One region of the Candidatus Symbiopectobacterium sp. NZEC135 genome, then DNA from elsewhere that is predicted to be linked to it. Evidence: predicted binding sites of a transcription regulator. Region 1 holds the regulator's gene; each other region holds the start of a gene.
The links. Region 1 encodes sigma-54, which starts transcription at its own class of promoters, with help from an activator protein. Its sites were predicted from a motif close to GTTGGCACANNTTTCGCTNT; they were not measured.
Positions count from the first base shown of each region.

Region 2: a site for sigma-54 is predicted at 4,325-4,344, ahead of J5224_RS18700 (amino acid ABC transporter substrate-binding protein). Genes of this name have one in related genera too.
Region 3: a site for sigma-54 is predicted at 2,151-2,170, ahead of glnA (glutamate--ammonia ligase). Genes of this name have one in related genera too.

Region 1 is NZ_JAGFPF010000014.1:78,065-84,360, reverse strand. Features, by position in the region: gene J5224_RS10135 (hypothetical protein) at 22-330, shown strand; gene rnk (nucleoside diphosphate kinase regulator) at 373-783, opposite strand; gene npr (PTS phosphocarrier protein NPr) at 1,072-1,344, opposite strand; gene rapZ (RNase adapter RapZ) at 1,344-2,195, opposite strand; gene ptsN (PTS IIA-like nitrogen regulatory protein PtsN) at 2,311-2,784, opposite strand; gene hpf (ribosome hibernation promoting factor) at 2,874-3,161, opposite strand; gene rpoN (RNA polymerase factor sigma-54) at 3,185-4,618, opposite strand; gene lptB (LPS export ABC transporter ATP-binding protein) at 4,670-5,395, opposite strand; gene lptA (lipopolysaccharide ABC transporter substrate-binding protein LptA) at 5,399-5,980, opposite strand; gene lptC (LPS export ABC transporter periplasmic protein LptC) at 5,961-6,296, opposite strand, start outside.
Region 2 is NZ_JAGFPF010000050.1:1,330-7,625, forward strand. Features, by position in the region: gene J5224_RS18680 (DUF1176 domain-containing protein) at 1-2, shown strand, start outside; gene J5224_RS18685 (amino acid ABC transporter ATP-binding protein) at 46-804, opposite strand; gene J5224_RS18690 (amino acid ABC transporter permease) at 812-1,909, opposite strand; gene J5224_RS18695 (amino acid ABC transporter permease) at 1,918-3,096, opposite strand; gene J5224_RS18700 (amino acid ABC transporter substrate-binding protein) at 3,182-4,207, opposite strand; gene J5224_RS18705 (amino acid ABC transporter permease) at 4,537-5,202, opposite strand; gene J5224_RS18710 (amino acid ABC transporter substrate-binding protein) at 5,227-5,997, opposite strand.
Region 3 is NZ_JAGFPF010000027.1:39,478-45,773, forward strand. Features, by position in the region: gene typA (ribosome-dependent GTPase TypA) at 55-1,878, opposite strand; gene glnA (glutamate--ammonia ligase) at 2,250-3,659, shown strand; gene J5224_RS14225 (hypothetical protein) at 3,677-3,847, shown strand; gene glnL (nitrogen regulation protein NR(II)) at 3,898-4,947, shown strand; gene glnG (nitrogen regulation protein NR(I)) at 4,956-6,296, shown strand, end outside.

The sequences.
Region 1 (6,296 bases):
GGAATGTCTAGGGAGCAGGGAATGCCCGACAGCGCGTTCGATGTCGACCTCGCACAGCGACTGGCGCAGGATAAAACGGATTTTCGCAAGCGGCTGGCGCTGGTGGCACACCTGCGCGCCGAGCCGGATCCGCGCAGCCTGGTGATTTTGCACGACATGATGCAGCGGGATTTCGTGTTTGATGTGCGTTGGGCGGCCTGGGAGGCATTGACGGCAAAAGGGGAATCACCCGCCGAACCGCGTAAGAAAGCGGGCCATCTGATATCACGCATTTGGTGGCAAGGTTTGGGGGATAAATTGACGAACTGGTGGCTGCTGTGGCCGTTTTGACGCAATCATGACTGCCCTGAAATCAGGGCAGTGGGCGCGTGCTTAGCGATGATATTCGCCAGCGGCCTCAGGCTGATAGAGCAATTCCAGCACTTCCACGCGAGTTTCTGTACCGTTATGCAACTGCCAGTTAATGGTATTCCCAACGCGCAAACCCAGCAAGGCTGCGCCGAGCGGCGCCATCACAGAAAGCTGTTCCTTGCTGTCCTGCATGGCGGCAGGATAAACCAGTATTCGGGTGTGCTCTTCGTTAGTGTTTAAATCGCGAAAGCGTACCCGACTGTTCATGGTGACGACATCTGACGGGATGTCCTCTGAAGGCAAGATCTCGGCACGATCCAGCTCCTCATTCAACGCTTGTGCAATCGGTGTGCCTGCAAACGCAGGTTGTTCCAGCAGCCGATCCAGGCGCTCCGCATCCAGTTCGCTAATAGTCAGGTTAGGTTTCGTCATACTCCTCTCCAATAGGTTGGTAAAACATAACCCCTGATAAAACGCATAGCGGTAACAAACAACGTTACGTCATGGCAGTAAGATCAAGGTTCATAGGGATATAAGCACGTGCTGCATATATGAAAAAACAATATCAAGAGAAAAAGTCTACCGCATTTATAAAGCAACACCCCCGCGCCAGCGACGCGGGGGTGTTAATAAAAATGACAGATAACTTGTAACGAAGTTATACCATAAGGTAGCGTTATTACCTATGGCATTGTCGATTTTTGGGATTATTGTCGCGTGTTACTCTTCATCAAACCCAGCTTCGAATAACTCAACCACTGCCGCCAGTGCGGCGGTTTCATCTGTGCCGCTGGCTTCCACTTCAATGTGTTTACCCTGCGCGGAATCCAGCATGATCATGGCGATCACGCTGCTGGCTTCCGCCTCAACGCCGCTTTCGTTACGCAGCATCACTTCGGCATCAAAGCTTTGCACCAGCTCAAACAGCTTCATCGCCGGGCGCGCGTGCATGCCTAGCTTATTCTTGACGATGACGGTGTGTTTTACGGTCATTATTTACGTTTTTCCAGCGTGCGGTGGCGGGACTGTACGTTTTTGCCACGCGAGCGGAAATAGTCTGCCAGTTGCTCAGCCACATAGACGGAACGGTGTTTGCCGCCGGTACAGCCAATGGCAACCGTCAGGTAGCTGCGGTTGTTGGTTTCCAGCATCGGCAGCCACAACTCCAGATAGCTGCGCGTTTGGTAAATAAAGTTGTGCACTTCGGTATGGCGATCGAGGAACGCGGCAACCGGCTTGTCCAGCCCGGTCATCGGACGTAATTTCGGATCCCAGTGGGGGTTAGGCAGGAAGCGCACATCAAAGACGTAATCCGCATCGATGGGAATGCCGTGCTTGTAACCAAAGGATTCGAACACCATGGTCAGTTCACGCTCGCGTTTGCCCAACAACCGAGTACGCAGCATTTCCGCCAGTTCATGCACCGACATTTCAGAGGTATCAATGATCAGATCGGCGCGAGAACGCAACGGTTCCAGCAGGTCGTTCTCTTCATCGATGGCGCTTTCCAGCGAAAGATTTTTGCTGGAAAGAGGGTGTAAACGGCGCGTATCGCTGTAACGGCGAATCAGCGTATTGCGATCGGCATCCAGAAACAGCAGTTGCGGCGCAAAACTGGGCGGCAACTGATCCATGGCGTGCTCAAAGATTTCCGGCGATTCAGGCATGTTACGCACGTCAATGCTGACCGCTGCCGAGATATCGCGTTGTGCCAGCGTGTTGGCCAGTTCCGGCAGCAACACCACGGGCAGGTTGTCCACGCAATAAAAGCCCATATCTTCCAGGGCACGCAGGGCCACAGATTTTCCTGAACCTGAGCGACCACTGACAATCATCAGCACCATCCGACGACTCCCCTCCGGCTATAGCCTGCTTTTGTTACACCCTGACCGAGTGATTCATCTGTATGACGCATATCGTAGCGCGAATGTCTGAATGTCGCGCACTTTCTAGCGGGGATTAATCCCCTTCAATCATAATTTGGTAAAGCTCTTCGTCACTTTGTGCTGCCCGTAAACGCCGACACACACTTTTGTCAGCCAGACGTTTGGCGACAAGCGACAGTGTATGTAGATGGGTTTTACATTGTTCTGCGGGAACCAGCAAGGCAAAAAGCAAGTCTACGCCTTGATTATCAATAGCATCAAAGGATATTGGCTGTTCAAGCTGGATAAAGACCCCGGTGGCGCCCAAGGCGTTATCATCATCGAGTTTTCCGTGTGGGATCGCGATACCGCCGCCAATACCGGTACTGCCCATTCTTTCGCGCGTCAGCAATGCCTCGAAGATCAGCGGGGTCGGAAGGTTTAGCTGCCTGGCTGCCAATTCGCTGATGATTTCCAACGCCCGTTTCTTGCTTTGGCAATGAACGGTGCTGCGGGTGCACTCTTGGCGTAATACCGCGCTGAGTTGCAAAATGGGATCGTTATTCATGGTGTGTTCACTTAACGGCCCGCGCATCTCTGCACGCCTCTGGCGCTGTGCCAGAGGCGTATTCCTGCGCCCGAAGGCGGAGATGACGATCAGTGCTGTTTGAGTTTGTCCTTGTGTTTATTTAACTGACGCGCCAGTTTGTCGATCAACAGATCGATGGCGGCATACATGTCTTCAGATTCGGATGTGGCATGCAGTTCACCGCCATTAACGAACAGCGTAGCATCGGCAATTTGCTCCACTTTCTCCACCTTGAGCACCACGTTGATCTGGTTGATACGATCAAAGTATTGCTCCAGCTTGGCAAATTTTGTGTTAACGAACTCGCGTAATGCGGGTGTGATCTCGATGTGGTGTCCGGTGATATTCAGCTGCATAGCGTCTTCCTTCTCTGTAGAAATCAAACCAACTGCTTACGCTGGTTTGACGGCGGGATGGATAAAGACTCTCGGTACTTTGCGACGGTACGCCGCGCGACAATGATCCCTTGATCGGAGAGCAGCGTTGTCAGCTTGCTGTCACTCAAGGGTTTGCCGGGGTTTTCCGCAGCGATCAATTTTTTCACCAGCGCCCGAATAGCAGTGGATGATGCCTCACCGCCGCTGTCGGTATTTACATGGCTGGAGAAGAAATATTTTAGTTCGAAAATGCCACGTGGGCTGTGAAGAAATTTCTGGGTTGTGACGCGTGAGATGGTTGATTCATGCATATCCACAGCCTGAGCGATATCCGCCAGCACCATGGGTTTCATAAACTCTTCACCTTTATCAAAGAAATCCTGCTGTTGTTCCACAATGCAGCGTGTGACCTTAAGCAGCGTATCGTTGCGGCTCTCCAGACTTTTTATCAGCCAGCGCGCCTCTTGCAGGTGGCTGCGGATAAATTGGCTGTCGCTGTCGTTACGTGCGCTGTGGCCGAGCGCTGCATACTGCTGGTTGACTTGCAGGCGCGGCACGCTGTCAGTGTTGAGTTCCACCACCCAGCGGTCTTGATGCTTGCGCACCAGCACGTCGGGGATCACATACTCCGACTCGCCGGTATTGATGGATTGGCCCGGACGCGGATCGAGTGACTGAATCAGTGCCAGCGCCTCTTTCAGCGCATCCTCTTTAATGCGACTGGCGCGGATCAGCGTGCGAAAATCATGATTGGCCAGCAAATCGAGGTAGTCATTGACGATAAGCTTGGCTTCCGCCAGCCACGGGGTTTCTGGGGCAAACTGCGACAGTTGGATTTGCAGACAATCGCGCAAATCACGCGCTGCCACCCCGACCGGGTCAAAACGTTGCACGCGTTTTAACACCGCTTCCACTTCCTCAATCGTCACGTCATCGTCGCCGATGCTCTCGAGAATGTCTTCCAGCGGAACGGTCAGATAGCCGGTGGTGTCCACTGCATCGACAATCGACGTGGCGATAGCCGCATCGGTGTCGGAAAACGGCGTCAATTCCACCTGCCACATCAGGTAATCCTGCAAAGTTTGCGTGGTTTCACCCTGATAGACAGGCAGTTCTTCGTCGCGGTAATCGGTGCCAGTGCCTGAGGGCGTGCCTGCGGAGTAGATTTCATCCCAGGTGGCGTCAAGCGGCAGTTCTTCCGGCATATCTTTTTGCTCAAGGGCTTCGCGCGTATCCAGCGATTCGCTGTCGCTCGTTTCCTGAGTGTCGATTTCATCGTGGCTGTCGGTTTGTTCAAGCAACGGGTTGCTTTCCAGCGCTTGTTGGATCTCTTGCTGGAGTTCAAGCGTAGACAACTGAAGCAGACGGATCGCCTGCTGAAGTTGTGGCGTCATGGCCAGTTGTTGACTTAGCCTGAGTTGCAAACCTTGCTTCATAACTCGTGTCACTTTCCCTTAAATGGAACGCCCATTGCAAACGTTACAGTATCAAAGTCGGAAGCCTTCGCCCAGATAGACGCGTTTCACCTGCTCATCCTCCAGGATTTCGCTGGGTGAACCGTGGGAAATAAGCTGCCCCTGGCTGACGATATAGGCGCGTTCGCACACATCCAACGTTTCACGCACGTTGTGATCGGTAATCAGCACGCCCAGACCGCTGTCGCGCAGGTGCTCAATGATTTTTTTTATGTCGAGCACCGAAATCGGATCGACACCGGCAAAGGGTTCATCCAGCAAAATAAATTTAGGATTGGCCGCCAGTGCGCGAGCGATCTCTACGCGACGACGTTCGCCGCCGGACAGGGATTGTCCCAGACTATCGCGTAAATGAATAATATGGAATTCTTCCATTAACTCATTGGCGCGATCGTCCTGCTGCTCCGGCGTCAGGTCTTTGCGAATCTGCAAGACGGCCATCAGGTTGTCATAGACGCTCAAACGGCGAAAGATCGACGCTTCTTGCGGCAAATAGCCGATGCCGCGGCGCGCGCGTTCATGCAAGGGCAGCAAGCTTATCTCTTCATCATCAATCACGATCCGCCCGGAATCGCGCTGGACAATGCCGACAACCATATAGAATGTCGTGGTCTTTCCCGCACCATTCGGCCCGAGCAACCCGACGATTTCACCGGAGTTGACCGTTAAACTTACGTTTTCGACCACACGACGGCCCTTGTAGGCCTTCGCTAGGTTTTCTGCGATTAATGTTGCCATAGGTTATTCAGTTGCCTGTGGTTGCTGCTTGGCTTTTTGAGACGCCGGTGCGGCAGCTTTGCCGTTCTTTTCCTGTAGCTGCGAGGGCACCAGCACGGTGGCTACGCGTCCGCCTTTGTCGCCCCCCACCGCTTCCATCTGTTGCTGTTTCACCAGATAGGTGATGCGATCGCCTTTCACGTTGCTATCCAGTTGTTCCAGATAGGCGTTACCCGTCAGCGTGATCTTATCCTGCGCCAGTTCATAGCGCACTTTCTGTGCGCGGCCTTTCATCGGCTTGCCGTTATCTTGCATCTGGTAGAAAGTGACCGGATTCCCAAAGGCTTCAATCACTTCCTGGCCCTGCGATCCCTGTGGGCGCGTGACCACGACTTTTTCGGCCTTCACATCGATGGTGCCTTGTTTGACCGTAACATTGCCGGTAAACGTGACGGTATTGCCCTGCATGTCCAATGACTGCTGCGCGGAATCAATGTGAATGGGCTGGCTGGTGTCTCCTGTCACAGCAAGGGCAGGCAGGCTTGCTGCTAACAGGGCGCTGGCAACGGTAGCGTGGCGCCAAACATTATTGGTGTTGAATTTCATAAGAGGTTTTTACCTTTTCAATCAATTCGGCAGTTTTATTACGCAAATTACCGCGCATTTTCATCCCGTTCGAGAGGAAACTGGCTCCGTACAGTGTCACCTCATCATCGGAGGCGATGTCCTGTGTCACCAGGTTAACTTGCGCATTATCGGTTTTTATCTGCCGTAATTGTGAGTCATTGGTCAGACTGTTGACTTCCACATGCCCGTATAAGAACAACATTTTATCTTTGGTCAACTTGGCGCGGTCGGCTTGCACCGACCAGGTGGCGACACCCTGTTCGTTAAACAGCGTAGCGACCGGCGCGGTAAACCA
Region 2 (6,296 bases), on a different contig from region 1:
GATGCACAACAGCCCGCACCAGACGCGGGCTATTGTGCATACCGATCAGTGCAGGATCTGCGACAGGAACGTGCGTGTGCGCTCCGAGCGCGGATTGCCAAAGAACGCTTCAGGCGCAGCCTGTTCCACAATTTCCCCCTGATCCATAAAAATCACCCGGTCGGCTACTGTTTTGGCGAAGCCCATTTCATGCGTGACACACAGCATGGTCATGCCATCCTGTGCCAGCCCGAGCATGGTATCCAGCACTTCCTTCACCATTTCCGGATCGAGCGCGGAGGTGGGTTCATCGAACAGCATGATTTTCGGTTTCATACACAAAGAGCGGGCAATCGCCACGCGCTGCTGCTGCCCACCGGAAAGCTGGCCGGGAAATTTATGCGCATGTGCGGCAATGCGCACGCGCTCCAAATAATGCATCGCCAGTTCTTCCGCTTCTTTCTTCGGCATATGGCGTACCCAGCTAGGGGCCAGCGTGCAGTTTTGCAGTACAGTCAGGTGTGGGAACAGGTTAAAGTGCTGAAATACCATTCCCACTTCGGCACGGATTTTCTCGATATTGCGCAGATCTCCGTCCAATTCGGTGCCATCAACCGTTATCTTGCCTTGCTGATGCTCTTCCAGGTGGTTGATGCAGCGAATCGTCGTCGATTTTCCAGAGCCAGACGGCCCGCACAGCACAATGCGCTCTCCCTGCTTCACGTGCAGGTTGATGTTTTTCAGTACGTGGAATTGACCATACCACTTGTTCACATTGTCCAGTGTGATCATATAGTTATCTGATGTTAATGCGTTCTGGTTCATAAGAGCCTCAATGCGACTTGTGTCCGGTGTTAAAACGTTTTTCCAGATGCTGGCTGTAGCGCGACATGCTGAAACAGAAGATCCAATAGATCATGGCAGCAAAAACATAGCCTTCGGTCGACATCCCCAACCAGGTTGGATCAACGGTCGCCTGCTGGATACTGCTGAACAGATCGAACAGGCCGATGATGATGACCAGACTGGTGTCCTTGAACAGTGCGATGATGGTATTCACCAGACCAGGAATGACCAGCTTCAGCGCCTGAGGCAGGATAACCAGCCCCTGCATACGCCAGTAGCCCAGCCCTAATGCCGCGGACGCCTCATACTGCCCTTTCGGTAATGCCTGAAGCCCGCCTCTGACCACTTCTGCCACATAGGCTGACTGGAACAGGATGACGCCGACCAGCGCACGCAGCAGTTTATCGATGCTGGTGCCTTCAGTGAGAAACAGCGGCAGCATCACTGAGGACATAAACAACACGGTGATCAGCGGCACGCCGCGCCAGAACTCGATAAACACCACGCACAGGATACGCACCACGGGCATGGTTGAACGTCGTCCCAGCGCCAGCAGAATTCCCAACGGCAATGCGCCTGCGATACCAATCGCCGCGATGATCAGGGTAAGCGTCAGCCCACCCCACTGGCGTGTTTCTACGCGCGGCAGCCCGCCGAATCCGCCATACAGCAGCCACCAGGCCAATAATGGGTAACACACCGCCCAGATTGCGATATAGCGTCCACGGCGTGGCATGCGGCGCCAGAACATCGGCAGGATGCTGAGTAACCCCAAAACCAGCGCAAAGTTAATGCGCCAGATCTCCTCAGCCGGATACAGCCCATACATAAAGTGACCGAAGCGTGCCTGAATAAACACCCAACAAGCACCGTCGCGGGTGCAGTCAGCGCGGGTCTCACCGACCCAGTTCGCCTGCAGTAGCGTCCAGTTCAATAGCGGCGGCAGAATGTGCCACAGCAGCCAGAAGCAGAACAGCGTCAGCAGGCTGTTTGAGATGCTGGAAAACAGGTTCTTTTTGGCCCAATGCCACAGCGCAAAGAGCGGAGCCTGACGATGTGGTTGTGGTTGTGACAATGTCGTCATAGCGGCCTCTAGCGTTCCACGAGCGCGATTTTGCGGTTATACAGGTTCATCAGCAGGGAGATGATCAGGCTGATAATCAGGTACACCGACATGGTAATAGCAATGGTTTCAATCGCCTGACCGGTTTGGTTGAGCACGGTGCCGGCAAACAGGGAAACCATATCCGGGTAACCAATCGCAGCGGCGAGCGATGAGTTCTTCACGATATTCAGGTATTGGCTGGTCAACGGCGGGATGATGACGCGCAGCGCCTGCGGCAAAATCACCTTACGCAGCGTGATCGGATTGGGTAGCCCCAGGGAGCGAGCCGCTTCATGTTGCCCGTAGGAGACAGACTGAATGCCGGAACGGATAATCTCTGCGATAAACGCCGAGGTGTAGACCGACAAGGCCAGCGTTAACGCTGCCAGTTCCGGGATCAGCACCATGCCGCCCTGGAAGTTGAACCCCTTCAACTGCGGAATATCCCAGTGCAGGGCAGGGCCAAACAGCGCGTGGCTCACGCCAAGGAGAACCGCTAACAGTGCCAGAACGACAGGCCAGGTGCGGCGGTATTGTCCGGTAAGGGTATGAATCTGCTTATTGCGCCGATACAGAATAACGCCGACCACCAATGGGATGAGTAACGCGAAGAGCGCGCCCAGCGCACCGGGGCCAAATTCTCCGGCCGGAAGGTACAAACCGCGGTTGCTCAGGAACGCAATATCAAGCGTGTTAAGCGCCTGGCGCGGACCGGGAAGGTTACGCAGCACGGCAAAATACCAGAAGAAGATCTGCAAAATCGGGGGGATATTACGAAACGTTTCGATATATACCGTGGACAGTTTGCGTAACAGCCAGTTATCAGAGAGCCGCGCCAGCCCGAGCATAAAGCCCAGCACCGAAGCGAAAACAATACAGAGCGCTGAAACCAGCAGCGTGTTGAGCAGCCCCACCAGAAACACGCGGGCGTAGGTATCGCCCTGCTGGTAGTCGATAAGGTGCTGGACAATACCGAAGCCTGCACTGTTATTCAGAAACGCGAAACCGGAGGTAATACCGCGCTGGGCCAGATTGGTGACGGTGTTGTGCAACAGATAACCCGCCACGGCAATCACAATAACGATGACGAGAAGTTGATACAGCCAGGCGCGCACCGCTGGATTTGATAGTGAAAAATCACGTTTCACGGTTGGGCGTTGTTGCATGCGAGTGCCTCAATAGCAGGAACACGGAAAAAGCGGGAATACTGAGGTGCCGCATACTGGCGCGGCACCCGCTTTCTGTTAGCGATTAACGCACTGCTGGTGCGTACTGGATACCGCCTTTGTTCCACAGCTCATTCAGGCCACGTTTGATTTTCAGCTCGCTGTCCATACCGACATTGCGTTCGAAAATTTCACCGTAGTTACCGACTTGCTTGATGATTTTGAACGCCCAATCGGCGGGCAGTTTCAGATCTTTGCCGTAGTTACCTTCATGACCCAGCAGGTGAGACATGTCCGGCGTGGTCGGTTTGGCGGCCAGCGCATCAACGTTCTTCGAGGTCACACCCATTTCTTCGGCATTCAGCATGGCGAACAGGGTCCAACGAACGATCGAGAACCACTCTTCATCACCGCGACGTACCACCGGTCCCAGCGGCTCTTTGGAGATAACTTCCGGCAATACGATAAATTCAGCCGGTTTGCTCAGCTTGATACGCAGCGCGTACAGTTGAGACTGGTCGGACGCCAGGGTATCGCAGCGGCCAGATTCCAGCGCCTTGGCGCTTTCGTCAGAGCGGTCGAAGGTCACCGGGGTGTATTTCATATTGTGGGTTTTGAAGTAATCCGCCACGTTCAGTTCGGTATCGGTACCGGCCTGAATACAAACGGTGGCACCGTCCAGCTCTTTCGCGCTGGTCAGGCCCGCTTTGTTGTGAGTCAGGAAGCCGATGCCATCGTAGTAGGTCACGCCAGTAAACAGCATGCCCATCCCGGCATCACGGGAAGAGGTCCAGGTGGTGTTACGCGACAGAATATCAACTTCACCCGATTGCAGTGCGGTGAAACGCTCTTTAGCAGTCAGCGGGGTGTATTTCACTTTGCTGGCATCGCCAAACACGGCGGCTGCGACGCCGCGGCACACGTCTACGTCAATACCGGAGTATTTCCCGCTGGCATCTGCATAGGAGAAACCAGGCAAGCCGTCACTGATACCACACTGAACAAATCCTTTTTTCTGAATGGCATCCAATGTTGCACCCGCATGGGCTTGATTGATGGCGGCGAAGAGGGATGCGCCGGCAACCAGCGTGGAAAGTAGCATTCTTTTCATAATGATCCTATGTCGCTCAGTCGTTGTGTGTTGCTGTGCGGTAGCAGCCATCCGGCTGCACCATTCCTGTCTGTCGGCACCGTTGTTTTGTCAGACAGTAGCGTGCCGTGACAGGGTTAAGCAAAACCGATGCCAATAATTTATTTTGATGATAAATAACAAGAAAATAGAAAAATTGCCGCATCGCAATAAGGTTTATTCGGTTGAGGTGCACTTAAATGGCACTTTGCTGCAAAAGATGCGCGATTTGGGTGCAAAGTGCCCACTTTTGGGTGAAGGAGATGGGCGGGGAAAAGCCACCTGCCCCAAGACGAGGCAGGAAGGCGAAATCAGTGGGGAATGTGGCGTTGATAGTAGGTTTCGAGTCGGGTTTGCAGCTTGCTCAATACCGTGCTGAACAGCAAATAGATCAGCGCGGCTTCCACGTACAGGATCAAGGGTTCGTAGGTGACGGAAACAATACGTTGTGCCGCCAAAAACATCTCCGGCACCGTGATAACGGCGGCGAGCGAGGTATCTTTGATCAGCGAAATAAAGGTATTGGAGAGCGGCGGGATAGAGACAAAAATCGACTGTGGAATGATCACCCAGCGCAGCGTCTGGCGTCGATTCATGCCCAGTGAGGCCGCGGCATTCCACTGACCGTTAGCCACTGAAAGAATGGCTCCGCGTACGATTTCCGAACTGTAGGCTCCCACGTTAAGCGTGAAGCCAATCAGCGCAGCCGGAAAGGCATCCAACGTGATGCCGGCATTAGGCAGCCCATAGAAAATCAAAAACAGCTGAACCAGCAACGGCGTGCCGCGAATCACCCACACGTAAAAATCCGCTACCCATTTCAGCGGCTTGGGGCCATAGAGACGGATCAACGCCACCAGAATGCCCAATGCTAACCCGAGCACAAAGGAGAGAATGGCGAGCGGAACGGTAAACTGTAACCCAGCAGAAAGCAGACTCCAGAAGGAGTCTGCCATAAGTTGTAGCCATGGTGGCATCAATAGTGACCTCGAACGCGACGATTATTGGGAAACATCTTCCCCAAAGTATCGCACCGCTATCGTTTTATAGGTACCGTCTGCTTTGATTTCATCCAATGCTTTATTCAAGGCAGCCACCAATTCCGGTTGGTTTTTGCGCACCAGAATTCCAGAAGGATCACCTTCCGCAGCGGTTGCTGCCACTTTGACCTTGGCGTCCGGCTTCTGTTTTTTGAAGTCCAGATATGACAGATTGTCATTCAACGTCGCTTCTGCACGCCCGCTCAGCACCAGTTCCAGCGATTGGTTGAAACCGTCGGTGGGAACAATTTCAGCGCCGTGGCTGCTGGCCAGTTTGGAGAAATTGCTGGTCAGGCTCTGTGCCGATTTACGGCCTTTCAGATCGGCAAAACTTTTGATGGTATCGTTGTCGCTACGCACCACCAGTACCGCTTTGGAATCGATATAAGGTTTAGAGAAATCAAATTTGGCCTGACGCTCTTTGGTGATACCCACCTGGTTAATCACCGCGTCATAGCGCTTGGCGTCCACACCGGCAATCAAACCGTCCCAGCGGCCTTCCACAAACTCGGCTTTTACCCCCAGTTTTTCAGCAACGGCACGGCCGATATCCACATCGAAGCCCTGAAGTTTTCCTGATTTATCATGGAAAGAGTAAGGCGCATAGGTGCCTTCTGTACCGATCTTGAGTACGCCAGCGGCCTTGATGGCGCTGAGGTCGTCTTGTGCCTGTGCGGCGGTACCTGCCATCAACAGTGCGCCAGTGAATGCTGCCAAAGCCAGTGTTTTCATTGCGTCTACCTATCGTATAGGGGAAAGTTAGATAACATTCGATGCTAAATAATCTACGATGTAAGCCATAAGGTTATAAATCACATTCGATGATGATTTAGAACTGAAATGAATATAGCCCAGATGCTGATTTCTGCGTTTTAGCCGTGCTTTTTGCGATGCCATCGGGCTTTGCGTGAGGAAAGCGTTAAGCAGTGTAAAGTCGCATCAAGTGCCGCATAATTAGGAATACAGGAGATATTCGCGCGTGAGGATAAGGCAGATAGTAGCGGCAACGGCGGCTACCGTCGTTATCTTGA
Region 3 (6,296 bases), on a different contig from region 1:
AAAAAGGCAGGGCGCCTGAAAGCGCCCTGGAACGGTTTTGTAAAGAGCGGCGGATTAGCCCTCTTTCGGCCCGCGGTTGGCGCGACGGCGATCGTTTTCAGTCAGGTGACGTTTACGCAGACGAATAGACTGCGGAGTCACTTCAACCAATTCATCGTCATCGATAAATTCCAACGCTTGCTCCAGCGACATTTTCACCGCTGGCACCAGCACGGTCGCTTCATCCGTACCGGAAGCACGCATGTTGGTCAGTTTTTTACCGGTCAGGCAGTTAACTGTCAGGTCATTGGAGCGAGTGTGAATACCGATAACTTGGCCTTCATACACCTCTGCACCGTGACCCAGGAACAATTTACCGCGTTCCTGCAAGCTGAACAGCGCATACGCTACTGCTTTACCTTGGCCATTGGAGATCAACACGCCGTTCTGGCGCTGGCCGATATCGCCCGGACGAATATCGTCGTAATGGCTAAAGGTGGAGTACAGCAAGCCAGTACCGGAGGTCATGGTCATAAAGTCGGTACGGAAGCCAATCAAACCACGGCTCGGAATGATGTAATCCAGACGTACACGGCCTTTACCATCTGGGTTCATGTCACGCATTTCGCCTTTACGCAGGCCCAGCGCTTCCATGACGGAACCCTGATGCTGATCTTCGATATCCACGGTAACTTGTTCGAACGGTTCCTGACGGCGGCCATCGATGTCACGGAAGATAACTTTCGGACGAGAAACCGCCAGTTCAAAACCTTCACGACGCATGTTTTCGATCAGCACCGACAGGTGCAGTTCGCCACGACCAGACACACGGAAGGTATCCGGGTCTTCGGTTTCTTCGACGCGCAGCGCAACGTTGTGTACCAGCTCTTTCTTCAGACGATCCAGAATCTGACGAGAAGTCACGAACTTGCCTTCTTTACCACAGAACGGCGAGGTGTTAACCCCGAAAGACATGGTAACGGTCGGCTCATCCACCGACAGCGGCGGCAGGGCTTCGACGTTAGCGGTATCACAGATGGTATCGGAGATGTTCAGTTCACCCAGACCGGTGATAGCGATGATATCGCCCGCTTCCGCCTCGCTCGATTCGATACGTTGCAAACCCAAATGGCCCAACACCTGACCCACTTTACCGTTACGGCGTTTACCTTCCGCATCGATAATCGTCACTTGCTGGTTCGGTTTAACGCGACCGCGTTTGATACGGCCAATACCGATAACACCCACGTAGCTGTTGTAGTCCAGCTGGGAGATTTGCATTTGCAGCGGACCGTCGAGATCGACGTTCGGCGCTTCAACGTGCTTCACGATGGCTTCGAACAGCGGAGTCATGTCTTCTGACATGTCTTCGTGATCAAGACCAGATGTCCCCATTAACGCCGACGCGTAAACGATAGGGAAGTCCAGCTGTTCATCGGTTGCACCCAGGTTGACGAACAGGTCGAACACCTGATCGACGACCCAGTCAGGGCGCGCGCCCGGACGGTCAACTTTGTTGATGACCACGATCGGTTTCAGGCCATAGGCGAAAGCTTTTTGGGTAACGAAACGGGTCTGGGGCATCGGGCCGTCCATTGCGTCTACCAGCAGCAGCACTGAATCGACCATGGACATTACACGCTCCACTTCACCACCGAAATCGGCGTGTCCTGGGGTGTCAACGATATTGATACGGTAATCTCTCCAGTTAATGGCGGTGTTCTTCGCCAGAATGGTGATACCGCGTTCTTTTTCCAGATCGTTGGAGTCCATAACGCGCTCGGTGGCGTCATTTCGTTCACCCAATGTTCCAGATTGTTGTAGCAGCTTGTCAACCAGGGTAGTTTTCCCATGGTCAACGTGCGCAATAATAGCAATGTTACGCAAATTCTCGATCACAGCTTTGCCTCAGGCATTTAGAAATAGCGCGCTATTGTACACGGATTAAGCGAGGGACCAAACAAGATCACACTCCTAAGCGATAAACAACCTAGGGGTGCTTGCTTTGTGATCCCTTTCACGGTGCAACGGCGCAGAGAAAGTAAACAAACGCACACAAACAGTGCACCATTTTGGTGATTATGAACCATAATAGTGCAACGAACGCTAATGGTGCAGGCACTGCCTTCAATGAAAGCCTGAAAACAACGCCTCCTAACCCTATGCGTAGAGTTGGCATGATTTTAGCTTAAACCCTATTACGGTAACAAACATCATTCCATAACGATATTCGTTCCACGACGATAAATGACAAATCGGGAGATCCAAGTATGTCCGCAGAACATGTTTTGACGATGCTGAACGAGCACGAAGTAAAATTCGTCGACTTACGCTTTACCGATACCAAGGGTAAAGAGCAGCACGTCACCATTCCAGCTCACCAGGTTAGCGCTGACTTCTTCGAAGAAGGCAAAATGTTCGACGGCTCCTCTATCGGTGGCTGGAAAGGTATCAACGAATCCGACATGGTGCTGATGCCTGACGCAAGCACCGCAGTACTGGACCCGTTCTATGAAGACACGACGCTGATCATTCGTTGTGACATTCTGGAACCGAACACCATGCAAGGTTACGATCGCGACCCGCGCTCCATCGCGAAACGCGCTGAAGAGTACCTGCGTTCCACCGGTATCGCTGATACCGTTCTGTTTGGGCCAGAACCTGAATTCTTCCTGTTTGACGACATTCGTTTCGGCAGCAGCATCTCCGGCTCTCACGTAGCTATCGATGACATCGAAGGCGCATGGAACTCCGGTACCAAATACGAAGGCGGCAACAAAGGCCACCGTCCGGCAGTGAAAGGCGGTTACTTCCCAGTTCCGCCGGTTGACTCCGCACAAGACATCCGTTCTCAGATGTGCCAGGTAATGGAACAAATGGGTCTGGTTGTTGAAGCTCACCACCACGAAGTGGCAACGGCAGGTCAGAACGAAGTGGCAACCCGCTTCAACACCATGACCAAAAAAGCGGACGAAATTCAGATCTACAAATACGTTGTTCACAACGTAGCGCACGCTTACGGCAAAACAGCCACCTTTATGCCGAAACCGATGTTCGGTGACAACGGCTCTGGCATGCACTGCCATATGTCCCTGTCCAAAGGCGGCACCAACAAATTCTCTGGCGACAAATACGCTGGCCTGTCTGAAGAAGCGCTGTTCTACATCGGCGGTGTCATCAAGCACGCTAAAGCGATCAACGCCCTGTCTAACCCGACCACCAACTCTTACAAGCGTTTGGTCCCGGGTTATGAAGCTCCGGTAATGTTGGCGTACTCCGCACGTAACCGTTCTGCTTCTATCCGTATCCCGTTCGTTTCCAGCCCGAAAGCAGCACGTATCGAAGTGCGCTTCCCGGACCCGGCGGCTAACCCGTACCTGTGCTTCGCTGCACTGCTGATGGCCGGTCTGGATGGTATCAAGAACAAGATCCACCCTGGCGATGCCATGGACAAAAACCTGTACGATCTGCCGCCGGAAGAAGCGAATGAAATCCCGCAGGTTGCAGGCTCTCTGGAAGAAGCACTGAACGCGCTGGACACTGACCGTGCATTCCTGACGGCGGGCGGCGTGTTCACTGACGACGCTATCGATGCTTACATCGGTCTGCGCCGTGAAGAGAACGATCGCGTTCGCATGACGCCGCACCCGGTTGAGTTCGAACTGTACTACAGCGTTTAATCAACGACTGCGTACCGATGATTTACCTCGGCGTGGTGGGCGTGCTGAACCCTGCCATGACCGAGCATCAACAGAATTATAAGAAGTTTGTTTTTGTTGCCGTGGAAACTTTTCAGCCCATCTTCGGATGGGCTTTTTTCACCATCGGCCTTATTTCTTTATCATCAATATTGGCCGTTGCGACGTAACATCCATCATCTACACTACAATGCACCGCGAGGGTGCAGGAGTCTGCGTTATGGCAACAGGCACGCTGCCCGATGCTGGGCAGATCCTCAATTCTTTGATCAATAGTATTTTATTGCTGGATAACGACCTGGCAATCCACTATTCCAATCCGGCTGCCCAGCAGTTGCTGGCGCAAAGTTCACGCAAATTGGCGGGAACACCGTTGCCGGATCTGCTCAGCTATTTTTCTCTAAATATTGAGCTGATGCGCGAAAGCCTCAACGCAGGTCAAGGATTTACGGATAACGAAGTGACTATCGTTGTCGATGGCAGAGCACACATCATGTCGCTCACCGCACAACGCATTCAACACAGTTTTATCCTGTTGGAGATGGCGCCGATGGACAACCAGCGCCGCCTCAGTCAGGAACAATTACAGCATTCCCAGCAGCAGGCAGCGCGTGATTTGGTGCGCGGCCTGGCGCATGAAATCAAGAATCCGCTCGGCGGATTGCGCGGCGCGGCACAGCTGCTGGCTAAAGCGCTGCCCGACCCCGCGCTCACGGAATACACCAAAGTGATCATTGAGCAGGCCGATCGCCTGCGCAATCTGGTGGACAGGCTATTAGGGCCACAGCAGCCGGGTTTACACGTAACGCAAAGTATTCATCAGGTCGTCGAGCGCGTCTGCAAGTTGGTTTCGTTAGAAAAACCCGACAACGTGACGCTGGTGAAAGATTACGATCCCAGCCTGCCTGAGCTGACCCACGATCCAGACCAGATTGAACAAGTGCTGCTGAACATTACCCGCAATGCGCTACAAGCGCTGGGTAAAGAAGGCGGCACCATTACGCTACGCACGCGCACCGCTTTTCAACTCACGCTGCACGGCGTGCGCTATCGCCTGGCAGCACGGATTGATATCGAAGACGATGGCCCTGGCGTCCCTGCACAGTTGCAAGACACGCTGTTTTACCCAATGGTAAGCGGCCGCGAAGGCGGCACTGGCCTGGGATTGTCGATCGCGCGCAGCCTGATCGATCAGCATTCGGGAAAAATTGAATTTAACAGTTGGCCAGGCCATACCGAATTCTCGGTTTACCTGCCCATTCGCCAGTGAGGTTCACGATGCAACGAGGGATAGTCTGGATTGTCGATGACGATAGCTCCATCCGTTGGGTGCTGGAGCGCGCGCTCACTGGGGCGGGGTTAACCTGTGCCACCTTTGATAACGGAAATCAGGCGCTGCATGCACTGGCAACCCAAACGCCGGATGTGCTGCTGTCCGATATTCGCATGCCGGGTATGGACGGCCTGGCACTGCTGCAACAGATCAAACAGCGTCATCCGATGCTGCCGGTGATTATTATGACCGCACACTCCGATCTGGATGCAGCGGTAAGCGCTTACCAACAGGGCGCATTTGATTATCTGCCAAAACCGTTCGATATCGATGAAGCCGTCGCCTTGGTTGAACGCGCGATCAGCCACTATCTGGAACAGCAGCAGCCGGTCAGAGCACAACCGCTCAATGGCCCCACCACCGATATCATTGGTGAAGCGCCGGCCATGCAGGATGTGTTTCGCATTATTGGCCGACTCTCCCGTTCATCCATCAGCGTGCTGATCAACGGAGAATCGGGAACCGGTAAAGAACTGGTGGCACATGCGCTGCACCGCCACAGTCCGCGCGCCAAAGCACCGTTTATCGCCTTGAATATGGCAGCCATCCCCAAGGATCTGATCGAGTCAGAGCTGTTTGGTCACGAAAAAGGGGCGTTTACCGGCGCGAACCAAATTCGCCAAGGACGCTTTGAACAGGCCGATGGCGGCACCTTGTTTCTGGATGAAATCGGCGATATGCCGCTCGATGTGCAAACGCGATTGTTACGCGTATTGGCCGATGGGCAGTTCTATCGCGTTGGTGGCTATGCTGCGGTGAAGGTGGACGTGCGCATCATCGCGGCAACCCACCAAAATCTGGAGTTGCGGGTTCAGGAAGGCAAATTTCGCGAAGACCTGTTTCACCGCCTTAATGTGATTCGCGTCCATCTGCCTCCCCTGCGGGAACGGCGCGAAGATATTCCACGGCTGGCACGTTACTTCTTGCAAGCAACCGCTAAAGAGCTGGGCGTGGAACCGAAAAATCTACACCCGGAAACAGAAACGGCGCTGACGCGCCTGCCCTGGCCGGGCAACGTGCGTCAGTTGGAGAACACCTGCCGCTGGCTGACGGTCATGGCCGCCGGGCAAGAGGTGCTGATTCAGGATTTACCGCCGGAGCTGTTTGAAACTACGGCCCCCGATGCCACGGTGCACATGCTGCCGGACAGCTGGGCTACCCTGCTGGCACAATGGGCCGATCGGGCGCTGCGTTCCGGTCATCAAAACCTGCTCTCCGAAGCGCAACCGGAGATGGAAAGAACGCTGCTCACGACGGCGTTACGCCATACGCAGGGTCATAAGCAA